Regions from separate parts of the Cyclobacterium sp. SOCE241 genome, predicted to be linked through region 2. Evidence: riboswitches for the same ligand, from Rfam matches in the RefSeq annotation. Region 2 holds a riboswitch; each other region holds the start of a gene.
The links. Region 2 has a riboswitch for S-adenosylmethionine ahead of WG932_RS05345 (OsmC family protein). Riboswitches for the same ligand answer to the same signal wherever they lie in the genome.
Positions count from the first base shown of each region.

Region 1: another riboswitch for S-adenosylmethionine. It lies ahead of WG932_RS28980 (homocysteine S-methyltransferase family protein); the one in region 2 lies ahead of WG932_RS05345 (OsmC family protein).
Region 3: another riboswitch for S-adenosylmethionine. It lies ahead of WG932_RS09075 (O-succinylhomoserine sulfhydrylase); the one in region 2 lies ahead of WG932_RS05345 (OsmC family protein).

Region 1 covers NZ_CP149779.1:5,697,990-5,702,235, reverse strand. Annotated here, with positions in the region: partial or broken gene metH (methionine synthase) at 1-1,907, opposite strand, end outside; gene WG932_RS28980 (homocysteine S-methyltransferase family protein) at 1,912-2,955, opposite strand; SAM riboswitch class I at 3,032-3,133, opposite strand; gene WG932_RS28975 (hypothetical protein) at 3,405-4,246, opposite strand, start outside.
Region 2 covers NZ_CP149779.1:1,114,869-1,119,114, reverse strand. Annotated here, with positions in the region: gene WG932_RS05355 (sialidase family protein) at 1-322, shown strand, start outside; gene WG932_RS05350 (ribbon-helix-helix domain-containing protein) at 1,133-1,336, opposite strand; SAM riboswitch class I at 1,905-2,008, shown strand; gene WG932_RS05345 (OsmC family protein) at 2,250-2,582, shown strand; gene WG932_RS05340 (OsmC family protein) at 2,474-2,773, shown strand; gene WG932_RS05335 (DUF4221 family protein) at 3,004-3,402, opposite strand; gene WG932_RS05330 (hypothetical protein) at 3,377-3,544, opposite strand; gene WG932_RS05325 (hypothetical protein) at 3,558-3,758, opposite strand; gene WG932_RS05320 (DUF4221 family protein) at 3,840-4,034, opposite strand.
Region 3 covers NZ_CP149779.1:1,857,389-1,861,634, forward strand. Annotated here, with positions in the region: partial or broken gene WG932_RS09065 (DUF4407 domain-containing protein) at 88-1,076, opposite strand; gene WG932_RS09070 (SGNH/GDSL hydrolase family protein) at 1,389-2,039, shown strand; SAM riboswitch class I at 2,282-2,383, shown strand; partial or broken gene WG932_RS09075 (O-succinylhomoserine sulfhydrylase) at 2,502-3,676, shown strand; gene WG932_RS09080 (efflux RND transporter periplasmic adaptor subunit) at 3,757-4,246, opposite strand, start outside.

The sequences.
Region 1 (4,246 bases), 1.6 Mb from region 2:
TTTGGAAATCTTCCTGAAAGCATCCAAGTACTGAAAAAAGGAGTCCAGTCAATATAATTTCTAATGATTGAAAGGTCCATGTTCTTCAAAACAGTCACTCCCAATTTATTTGGCTTCACAGGTGTATAATTCGCCCAATCTATGGCAACAGGGTTGGCTTTGGCTTCATTATAAGTAGCCATTTGTTTCACCTCTTGCTTGGCTGCATGTACCTCCCTTAATTTCTGGTAGGTTGCTTTAATGTCTTTTTTATACGCATCCCTAGTTTCTTTGCTAATGGCCTCTCCTGCCACCGGGACTGACTTGGAAGCATCTGCCACATGCACAACTATGCCACTATAAACCGGATCTATCTTCACTGCAGTATGGATTCTTGAGGTGGTTGCCCCTCCTATCAAAAGCGGAATATCCAGCCCCCGTCTTTCCATTTCTGAAGCCACATTAACCATTTCATCCAATGAAGGTGTAATCAGCCCACTTAGCCCGATAATATGGGCATCTTTGTCCACAGCTTCTTGAATGATTCGATCAGTTTCAACCATCACACCCAAGTCTATAATCTTGTAAGAATTACAAGCCAAGACCACTCCTACTATATTTTTGCCAATGTCATGTACATCTCCTTTTACTGTAGCCAATAAAATTCGCTTCACATTATCCTCCTGCTCTCCTGTGGCTTCATTGGTGCCCGGAACCGGCATAAATGGTTCAAGGTAAGCCACAGCTTTCTTCATTACTCTGGCACTCTTTACTACTTGGGGTAAAAACATTTTACCTTCACCAAAAAGGTCACCAACTACATTCATCCCATCCATAAGTGGACCCTCAATGACCTTTAACGCATCAATCAATTGCTGGCGTGCTTCTTCTGTATCCTCAATGATATGGTCCAACACCCCTTTGACTAAAGCATGTTGAATTCTTTTTTCCACCGGCAGGCTTCTCCAAGCTTCATCTGCTTTGCCTTTTTTCCCTTGAGATTTTACCGAGTCAGCAAAATCCAATAATCTCTCAGTAGCGTCTTCCCGTTTATTCCACATCACATCCTCTACCCGTTCAAGCAGGTCTTTGGGGATGTCGTCATAAATCTCTAACATAGATGGATTAACTATTCCCATATCCATCCCATGTTTTATGGCATGATACAAGAATACCGCATGCATGGCTTCTCTTACCGGATTATTGCCTCTAAAAGAGAAAGAGACGTTACTCACTCCACCACTTACCTTTGCACCGGGAAGATTTTCTTTAATCCATTTGGTGGCTTTAAAAAAGTCAACGGCATTGTTTTTATGTTCGTCCATTCCGGTAGCCACCGGAAAGATATTGGGGTCAAAGATAATGTCTTGAGGATTAAATTTAATTTTCTCCGTAAGCAAGTCGTAGGACCTTTTACAAATATCGATTCGCCTTTGGTAAGAGTCCGCTTGCCCTTTTTCATCAAAGGCCATGACCACCACTGCAGCGCCAAACTTTTTAATGGTTTTGGCTTGGAACAAAAATTCTTCCTCCCCATTTTTTAGACTAATGGAATTGACAATTCCTTTGCCTTGAATGCATTTAAGTCCTGCCAAAATAATTCTCCATTTGGAGCTATCCACCATTACAGGTATCCTACTTATTTCAGGTTCTGAGGCTACCAGATTAAGGAATTTCACCATGGCGGCCTCCCCATCTAGCATGGCTTCATCCATACATACATCTAAGATTTGCGCTCCTCCTCGTACTTGGTCTAAGGCTACTTCAAGCGCTTCGTCATAGTTGTCATTCAATACAAGTCTTGCGAATTTCTTAGAACCTGTGACATTGGTACGCTCACCAATGTTCACAAAATTTAAGGATTCATTAAAAATCAGTGGCTCTAACCCTGATAATTGCAAGGTGGATATTTTAGTAGGTTTACTCATGAAATTAATCTTCTTCCGTTAAAACGTGTAGATTTCTTGGCGGATATTTACTTGCAGACTCGGCCAAAGCAGCAATATGTTCCGGAGTGGTTCCGCAGCAGCCACCAACAATATTGACCCAGCCTTCTTTTAAAAACAGGCTTACTTCCTTATCCATTTCTTCCGGACCCTGATCGTATTCTCCAAATTCATTGGGAAGGCCGGCATTGGGGTAAACACTCACATTGAAGGGGGACTTGTCTGACAAGACCTTTAAGTAGGGTCTAAGTTCAGCTGCCCCTAAGGCACAATTTAAGCCTACACTCAATAAGGGCACATGTGCAATTGATATTAAGAATGCCTCTGTGGTTTGTCCGGAAAGGGTTCTTCCGGAAGCGTCAGTGATGGTTCCCGAGACCATTATGGGAATGCCTCCTTCTGAAGGTTCCAAGGGTAATCCCCTCTTTTCATAAACTTCTTGAATGGCAAAAATTGCTGCTTTGGCATTTAAGGTATCAAATACCGTTTCAACCAAAAGGGTATCCACACCTCCATCCAATAACCCTTCTACCTGCTCCGCATAGGCACTGACCAATTGGTCAAAGCTTACAGCTCTGAAACCGGGGTCATTTACATCCGGAGATAGGGAAGCAGTTCTGTTGGTTGGCCCAATAGCTCCTGCCACAAATCTTGGTTTTTCAGGTTCGTCGGCGGAGAATTCGTCGGCCACTTCTCGGGCAAGCTTGGCAGACTCAAAATTGAGTTTATAGGCCAGTTCTGCAAGTCCGTAATCTTCCTGAGCAATTGTGGTACTGCTAAAAGTATTGGTTTCTACAATGTCTGCTCCTGCTTCAAAATAAGCTTTGTGAATCGCTTTGATGATATCCGGCCGGGTCAAAGACAGCAAGTCATTGTTACCTTTTAATGATTTTTTGACAGTGGCAAGTTCTTGATTTCTAAAATCTTCCTCCTTAAGCCCATATCTTTGGATCATGGTACCCATAGCACCATCCAATATCAAAATGCGCTTTTGTAATTGTTGAAGTAATAAGTTGGTTCTGTTTGCCATTTGAATCGTATATTAAAATAAAAAGCTTATACGAGCATGAACCGATGTAAAACTAGAGCATTTTTCTAACTTTTGCGGCTCATCTTTATCCGGCATTTCCGGAACGGGAATTAGCACCTTGTTAACTCAGGTTGCTAAGACATCATAGGGCCCTACCCTCCGTCTTTCTCGATAAGCGATTCAAAAGTAACATGAATTCAGTAAATAAGTTCTTTTTTTTGTGAAAATCTTTAATAACCTATAGAGATATAGGGTTTAATAAATCTCCTCAATCATAGAACCTAAACAAATAGGAGATGTAAATAGCTGTTATTTTTGAAATCTAATTTGTTTGAAGACTTTGACTAACAAATAAATATTGGTCGTAGTTTTATTTTTTAATATAAACTGCTAAAGCATAATGTACTGTCCTCGAAATATTTTCCTATCCCAACATCGCGAGGATTCCGTCAAGGCCTTATTCCAAGGCCAATTTGAAAATAGGGCCCGGCCATATAATTGGTCATGTTCAAATCTCCAAATTTATACTTATTTAAAGGCTGTTCGTAACCAGCATGTGCTGAGGAAACCATCCTAAACATCTTCTTAAATACAGGTATTGCATAAGCCACCATCACTTCGGATTTAGCCATTAACCCGCTGCTTTTTAAGTAACCATCGTAATCCGGCTCTTCAAACAAAGCAGGAAAATCCGGCTTATTATCTTTTGATAGTGTGTATCGGACATTCCCATAGCCTAAGCCGGCCATCACACCAAGTTCAAGATTTCTCATTTTGTAAAGCTGATAACCATAGTTCCCATACAACCTTACACTATTGAGTGTGTGGTCTTGATTTTCACTGGCCCTTCCAGAGTTGGCAATATTGAAAACATCAAAAGAATACAACCACCTGCGATTTCCTCCGATGATCTTCATCCCAAAATTGTTGGGTTGATCTTTAAACGGAGACAAGCCGTTGTTGACCAAATATTCATTAAGTATGCCGGGCTTGGTGAAATTGTAACCATAAAAGAAATGGGCACCAATTCCGGCATCAGGAAAAAACAGTTTAGTTTTTGTCAGGCATTGACAACCCTGCACCCAACCGAAAAAAGCTCCGCTCTGTAGATTATCAAATGTAATGTCATTCATTTCCCAAGCCCCTTCAAAAGGGCTAAAGGAATAGCCAAACTTTCCTAAGAGACCAACAGTTTCTTCAAGGCCCGGAAGACTAAAATCATATCCAAACTGAAAGCCAATTTCAGTTAAAAACCCTCCGAAGTTTTGGGTCCCCTTATGAATATTTCGCT
Region 2 (4,246 bases):
CTTGATTAGACTGCCAATCGAAGGGCATGATGTCTTGCTCTATAGCAATATAGTATCCAATGAAGGCAGAAACCACGGAACCGTCTGGGCCAGCTTCGATGGTGGCAAAACTTGGCCTGTAAGCAAACTGGTAGAGGAGGGCAAGTTCGCCTATTCCTCCATGACCGCCGGAAGATCCGGTACCCCAAGCGAAGGATTGATTTACCTATTCTTTGAAGGAGAAGGCGAAGATCCTAAAGGTTACTCAGGTAAAATGGCTATTTTCAACCTTGCCTGGCTTACGGATGGTAAGGATTGGAAGGAGTTTTTGAATAATTATTAATTGTTAATGGTTAATTGTTAATGATTAGGTTAAATCCGGAAACCTTCCAGGTTTTATTGATCATCAGCGGGATATTAAAATTAGGCGAGTGAAACCTGGAAGGTTTAATCTCTATTGGAACCAATTGATTAAAGAAATTCGCTGCGGAATTTAGGTGTTAATTTTTAGGTTACATAACAGCCCTGTAATGGTGAGATTTTATGGTTTTGGGTGAGCTCTTGGATTGGTAATTGAATGTTTAATGATTTTGTCCGCATTTTTGTTTTTTTCTACGTAACGATGGGCACAAAATCACTTATTGACGGTTTTATCCGTGTTTTTTTATTGAGAGGAAGTTTTTAGAGGTTTTTGTCAAATACTTTCGATTTTAGTTTGAATACCACCTATGGCATGTGATGGTACATTCTAAACAAGGCGATATTGCACTGTTAATAGATACTGCCTTCCATAACATAGAAAAAATCAATGCTTCCCAAAAAAGTGCTTCGCCCGATCATTAGGTGAGGGATGAGGTATACAAAGAGATTTTTGAGCAAGCCGAGAACTTTAAGAAGTACCAGAGGTGAGAGTAGGTTGGATATTAAGAAGTATAGACCAGTTTACGGGGTTCATTTTAACAAATATCTTCCATTGCTTCAGTAGTAAAAACAATCTCAAATATCATAGGCCAAGAAATTCCTTCAATTGATCATCTGTTAACTTAGTAGTTTTTCCCTCATTGTAGGATTGAATACTTTTTGCCAAACGTTACTTGACCATAAAGATAAATTTGAATAAGGTCTTCTTCTGCTTGGCGGGTAAGAATATAATTCATTGGCCATTTTTTACTCTTTGTTTAGCCTCTGCAAGAATTTCAGCCATAGATTTATTGGATATGCCACTATTTTCACCCTTTATAAGCTCATTCCTTAACCATAATCGCTCTTCTTCTTGTTCTCTTTGTCTACGAATCAGGTCATTGATCAATTCACTTTTACTGGAGAATTCATTCTCTTCAATTTTTGTTTCATCCAACGGTCATTCGGTTCATTAACAGAGATAGTTTGTCTAGCCATTTTTTTTGTGTGTTTATGGTGTAATAATACACCATATTTAACGAGTATACAATGCATCTTGTTTATTTTGTACAGGTTTATTGAAATGGCATATTATATCATTCCCTCATTCCAACGAAACCCGATAACGGTAAAAGACATTATAATCCAATTCGAAATTGATGTTTCTTTTTTCATGCGGGAAGTTAAATCCCTCCCGACTTTGGTTGCTACAGGCTCTGCCCTTTTAATTTAAGGGGAGTGGCTGAAAATGAGACTTGGGTTGATTAAAAGATGGTTTGGTTTCTTAGGCAATTGCCCATTTGCTAAGGAAGGCATAAGCACCACCAACCCATACTTTCTATAATCGAACTCAGGTACCCAAAGAAGGTTTTGACCTGCAGCATTGGCCTAATCATTATTAAAAACCTGGCTTTTCTTTTTCCAAAAGTCCTTTTAGTAAAAGAAACCAAAATAGTTTTGTTTTTAGAAATCTATGCCTAAGTTTGTGCCACAATCATGTCAAAGGCTTTCAAAATAGACGCCTTGATTTATAAAGAAGTAGCGAGAGACTGGCTCTATGACCTACTGGCAACCTTCATCAAATGAAAAGGTGCCAATTCCAGACTCTTAAATAAGAGGACTATAAAAAAGACAACATGAAGACAAATTACAACCCCATTATTTACACCTTTTCAAAGGAACTTTTTCGCCACAAGACGATTCATTTGTGTTGCTGTTTGCTGCACAATAGGGATAAGTTTATGTCTGGCTGCATGTAAAATTCATTTCCAATTTCCGATACTAAGACGATTTAGTCTATGGAGTGATTGCTTCAGCTTCACCCTTATAAAATCTTATTTATTATTTATTAACTTTTAAATTAAATAACCATGTCAGAATTAGTACAGCGAACATTCCAAGGACTTATTGAAGCTACCAAAAAAGATGTAAGCCTAACAAAAGGAGTATTTAGAGTTACTTCCGAATCGGAAGAACATGTCCGCGTGAAAAATACGGCGAGAGATTTTGAGTTTATCGCAGATGAACCAGAAGCTTTGGCAGGAACAAACTTAGGCCCCAATCCTGTAGAGTATTTATTGGCTTCTCTAGGCTCTTGCCAGGTGATTACCTATCAAGTTGTCGCTTCCTTAAAAGGAATTCAGTTAAACAATGTCAAGGTAGAAACCAAAGGAAATATAGACTGGAGGGATTCCTTGGAATAGACGAAAATGTCCGTCCGGGATACCATAAAATAGAAGTGGAAACGATTATTGATTCTGACGAAAGTCCCGAAAGGATACAAGAACTTATTAAAGAGGTAGAGGCCCGTTGCCCTGTATTGGACAATCTGGTAAATACTGTAAAAGTAGAAAGCAAGATCTCTATTGTCAATGAGAAAAATCCTGTTGTCTAAATTCAGCAATCATTAACCAAGCAATTGTATCCGGCGAAGGGAGGAAAACAGCGAGGTTTTTTAATTCATTTTGAAAAGCGCTGCAGCCCTGGCCCGGATATAATTTCCTATTATAGGAATTAGGAGAGGGTAAGAAGTTGAGTAGGTTGATGCATTTTTCTACAACAATGTTGAAAAGGTCCTTAAATGCTTTTTCAATCGAGTGGTGGTTCTTTTCTGACTATATAGGTCTAAAATTTAAAGTCAATCACCGCAAAACCCAATTCATCTTCGACATTGACATAGGACCAGAGCTTGCCATCTTTCCAAAAGTAGCTTCCCGGAGCTTGTTTTAAGCCTTCAATTTTGGTCTCGCCCAAAACATTGAAGTCTTGGTCATAAGCGAAAAAAAAAACCTCATAAGTAGATGGATCTTCTCGTCTTTCACCCAAAAATGTCTTTTTACCCAGTCGTAAAAACATTTCTCTGCTCTCATCCCAGCGCGGCTCCAAGTAATTCAAATGCTCGAAAACCTTTTTTCGATCTTCATTAAATTCTGCTTGTTCTACAGGAGAATTATTTACAGAGAATGTCATATGGTTAGGAAAGTTTTTGTGCTGAATATCAATAAATTCGAAGCTGTTTTTCATCAGGGTCTAACCGATAAACCGCACTCATAGCACCCACGGTAAGCAAAAGTTGTTGATTTTCGATATACATTTGGTTGTCGACCCAAAAGTCTATCATCCCATCTACGACCAAAGTCCCCGTAAATTCCATTACAGCTTTCATTTCAGGTATTGGCTCAATTTGATATTCCTTGGTTATCGGATCGATAATAAAAGGTGCTTCCTATTTTCCTTGACTTGGTGGTTGGGAATAGATTCCATTTGTTCTCAAAATCATAAACAGCCTTATCATACAGCTGTTGCACATTATTGGCTAGATCAGGCTCAATTCCTTCCGGCACCACATTTAGACTTTTTGTGCAGTTCGCCACTGCCATCAAATATTCCCTGTGTAGTATAGCCGTTGATAAAACAAATCCCCATTTGGTCCCGACTGAAACCTCTCACATAATTTGAACCTAAATTCCATTAGGCCCCTCCTCTTGAAATGGTGTTTTACTAACTAACTTGAGCTTATTCAAATCCACTTCCACTAAATTCAGGGCTATTTTCAAAAACAGCAATTTGCTTTTGTCTTGATTAAGGGCTTTAGTTCCTAGTCCTGAGCTTAAGATGAAAATATCCTCTCCCGAATCTACCAGTACCGTATCCACCGTATAAGTCAGTTTTCTAGAATATTTCCTGATTCGGCTTTTTCAGATGATGCCTTACCGCAGGAAAAGAGAAGGGGAATCAAAAGGAGGTAGAATACATTTTTCATTGTTCTAAAATTTAAATTCCATCACTACAAAGCACAGTTCAAACTCGGACTTCTCAGATGCGGTTGCATTTTGGTAAATCGATATCTGAGATATAATTGACGATT
Region 3 (4,246 bases), 740 kb from region 2:
TCCTTCACTTCCCTTGAATCAATCCCAAATCAAATTTTTTCTGCGCATCTTTTCTTTCAGGTTCTATTTCATCAAAAACATCTTTTCTCAAATCGCTTTGACTTTTCTTTTTATGCCATTGCTCATCCGCGAACAAAATAACCCCGGCCTCATAGGAATCAAGCAAATGGTCATAAGCTCCTCTTTTGCCAGAAGTTTGACGAGAATAGGGGCCATTTCTATCATTACAAACAGAAGCATTATCATTAAGTTGGCCCAATAAACCGCAGTGTTTGCATTGGTAAGACTATCTAAGGCTTGAATACGTGCCGCCAGTCCGTTATTGGATGCTACTGATAGCATCTGGTGGTCCAATTCCAATTTCATTTGATCATCTAGTTGATCAATTTCCAACAGAATTGCTTGAATTTTCTCCCTATTTAAGGCTTGGGTTTGCAAAAAGTCTTGCTGAGCCTGATCCAATTGTTCTTCCTTTTTTCAGCATTAATGCCAATTCCGGCTCTTCCGGTAGTACCTCCCGTTTTTACCCCAAAACGTTCATTGTCGTATTCAAGCTGTTTCTCATTTCTAAAATCCTCCTTACTTTTTATTTCAGCATTTAATCCATCAATTTGATCTTGAAGTTGTTGAATTTCAGGAAATCCGGCTTTAATTTGACCTTTACTTTCTCGGATTGTTTCCAAACGTTGCCTATCTAATTCCCTGTTGATCTCTTTTTCAAATATCTTCAGCTCCAACGGTTTAGCAATTACCAGTGCTATCAATACTGCCAATAATAATCTAGGAATGGCTTGTTTAAATTCCAGACTAAATTTATCCCGCTTTTTAAGGGTGGAAACAATGTACCTGTCTAAATTAAATATCATCAACATCCACAATACACCCACCGCTAAAACGGGCCATATATTGTCGAAAACAGTAAATAAAGCATAACCTACAGACAACCCTGCAAATATAGCTGTAAATAATACCGTTCCCCCTATACCTATAAATTGATGAATGGAGCCCGGGCAACGTTTAACCAACGGAAGGTAAGCCCCTGAGCAAAATATAAGGAAGCGTTCTATTTTATTCATAGAAAAGAGTATTTGGATAGTTTTACAACAGAATCACTATTCAAGTAGGCTGCCAGAAATAAAATTTCAATTCGAAATCGGGTAAAATTGAAGAAACAATCTACACATCCCTGTTTATCAATTAATTACTAAATAAAAAATAGGCTACTTTAGCATGTTTATCTGGAATCTATTAGTGAATCCAAAGCATAAAATGGGACAAAATAAAGAACTGTTCGCATGGTTTGTCCGCTTTTGTGACAATCAAATAATAAAATGATTTTAAAATCCACTTTAATCCAGTATTTTAGACAATAAAATCTATAACCAAATATGAAAAATTATAATTTCGCTTTCTTAGCTGTTTTACTTTTTATTTCTACCACAGTTTTTGCCCAAGACCCTACGAGATTTAAAGGACAGGTGGAGAAAATCCATCAAGACAATCCTATTCAGGAAAATTTGAATAGTATCGTTTTCACAGGTAGTTCTACCATAAGAATGTGGAAAAGCCTGCAGGAAGACTTTCCACAACACAATGTTATCAATGCAGGATTTGGTGGGTCTCAGGCTAGTGACTTGCTATACTATATTGATGAACTTATTTTGGATTATAAACCTACCAAAGTTTTTATTTATGAAGGAGACAATGACATTTCCTCAGGTAAGTCCACTGATGAAATACTAATGACCTTCAATCTGATTACAAGTAAAATCCATGAAGCATTGCCTGAAACAGAAATCGTTATCATCAGTCCAAAACCAAGTGTTGCACGATGGAAGCTTGCTGACCAGTACCTTGAGTTGAACAAAAAATTAAAAAAATTTACTAAAAGTGAAAAGTACATGAAATATGCTGATTTATGGAAGCCAATGCTTAATAAAGATAAAGAGCCTATGGATGACATCTTTATCAAAGATAACCTTCACATGAATGAAAAAGGTTATGCCATATGGGCAAAAACCATTAAAAAGTATTTATAATTAAGCCAATTACCTATATGAGGCACTCGAGTAACTGAGTTCTAACATTGTGAAAGAGATTAAAATTTATTCCCTTTACTATTGAATCGCTAGGCTATTCAATAGTAAAGGGATTATTTTTACTTAAAGATATTCTTTAACCCTAAGAACTGGCACCAGCAGAAAAGTAACCAATATAAATACAAGAGAGAATTTGGAAAATCGAAATCCCCTTGTTTTCTTTGCAATAAATTCAGGAAACTGATTTATAAAGAAGAGGCGAGAGATCAGGCTCTGTGAACCTCTGGCAACCTTCCAACCAAGGAAAGGTGCCAATACCTGCCCAATAAAGGGAACGATAAATTAGACAATATGACATTACACACAATCTCCACCTTTACTTTTCTAGACTTATTTTGCTGTTCTTCAATCTTACTGAAGAAGGGTAAAACACATGTACCCACCTTTAGATAATCTTCTTTTATGAATTATAAAAATTTTGAAACCCAAGCTGTAAGGATTGCTACTTCTTCCTCTGATCAGAGAGAACATTCCGCACCTCTGTACCTAAGTTCTAGTTTTGTTTTTGATTCAGCAGAACAAGCCAGACAAATGTTTGCAGACGAAATTGAAGGCAATATTTATTCAAGGTATGCCAACCCTAACACCAGTGACCTAATAGAAAAAGTATGTGCTGCCGAAGGCACCGAAAGTGGTATTACTACTGCTTCAGGTATGGCTGCTATGTTTGGCAGCATGGCTTCCCTCCTAAGACAAGGAGACCATGTTTTGGCTTCAAGATCATTGTTTGGTTCTACCCATCAACTCCTAACTCGAATATTTCCAAAATGGGGAATTTCCCATACTTATGGAGACATCTCAGATATAGATAAGTGGGAAGAACTGGTACAACCCAACACCAAGATGTTGTTCATAGAAACACCTTCTAATCCTGGTTTAGAGATTATTGACTTGGAGTACATTGCTAAATTCGCCAACGCCCATAATTTAGTACTCGTGGTCGACAATTGTTTCGCTACCCCTTATTTACAACAACCTGCAAAATGGGGAGCACATATTGTTACCCACAGCGCCACAAAATTCATAGATGGGCAAGGAAGGGTTTTAGGGGGCTTATTCTAGGCAAAAAAGAATTGATCGATGAAGTGCAATTTTTTATGCGCCATACTGGACCATCGTTGTCCCCATTCAATGCATGGGTTTTAGCCAAAAGTATGGAAACACTGGCTGTTAGAATGGACAGGCATTGTGAAAATGCTTTAAAAATTGCTCAATATTTTGAAGGTAACCCGGAAGTGGAGGTAGTAAAATACCCATTTCTAGCCTCTCATCCACAGTTTCATCTCGCCAAAAAACAAATGAAACATGGAGGCGGTATAATCACGCTGACATTGAAGGGAGGGTTATCCCGAGCCAAGAAATTTATTGACCAATTGCAGATGATATCTGTCACAGCAAATCTAGGAGACACCCGTAGCATCGTGACGCATCCTGCCTCTACCACTCATAGCAAGCTATCTGAAGAAGAAAGAGAAAAAGTTGGTATACTAAATGGTTTGGTAAGGTTATCAGTAGGTTTGGAGCATGTCGATGACATCATCCTAGACATTGAAAGGGCTTTAGACCAGTCTAAGTAAAAAAATGACAAGGTTACAAATACAATATTTGTAACCTTGTCATTTAAAAAGACTTCAATGTTTTTACGACTATATGCTATTTATTCTTTTTCACTTCCTGCAACTTCTGCAATTTTCACCTCTTTGTCATTTTCCAATTGGGTGCTGACTACATAGTATGGACCTGTAATTACCTCTTGGTCTTCTACGAGTCCTTCTAGGACCTCAATGTTTTCAAAATCTGAAATCCCTGTTTTTACTTCCTGCACCTGAGTTTTATCCCCATTTTTCAAAAACACCAACTCTTTCATATTGCCTTTACCCTCACCTTCCTCAATAGTGTGACCTGCTCTTACGGTAACGGCAGCAAGAGGAATAGCCAAAACACCTACTTTTTTATCCGTTATGATCTCAACACTCGCTGTCATACCCGGACGAAATGGGAAAGGGTTTTGGTTTGAAACCAAGTCTTTATAGGAATCATTCAGGATCCTAATCCTAACTTCAAACTCGGTAACAGCATCAGTACTTACCTTTTCGTTGGCTGAATTGGCTATGGCTGTTACAACCCCTGTAAATTTCTTACCTGTA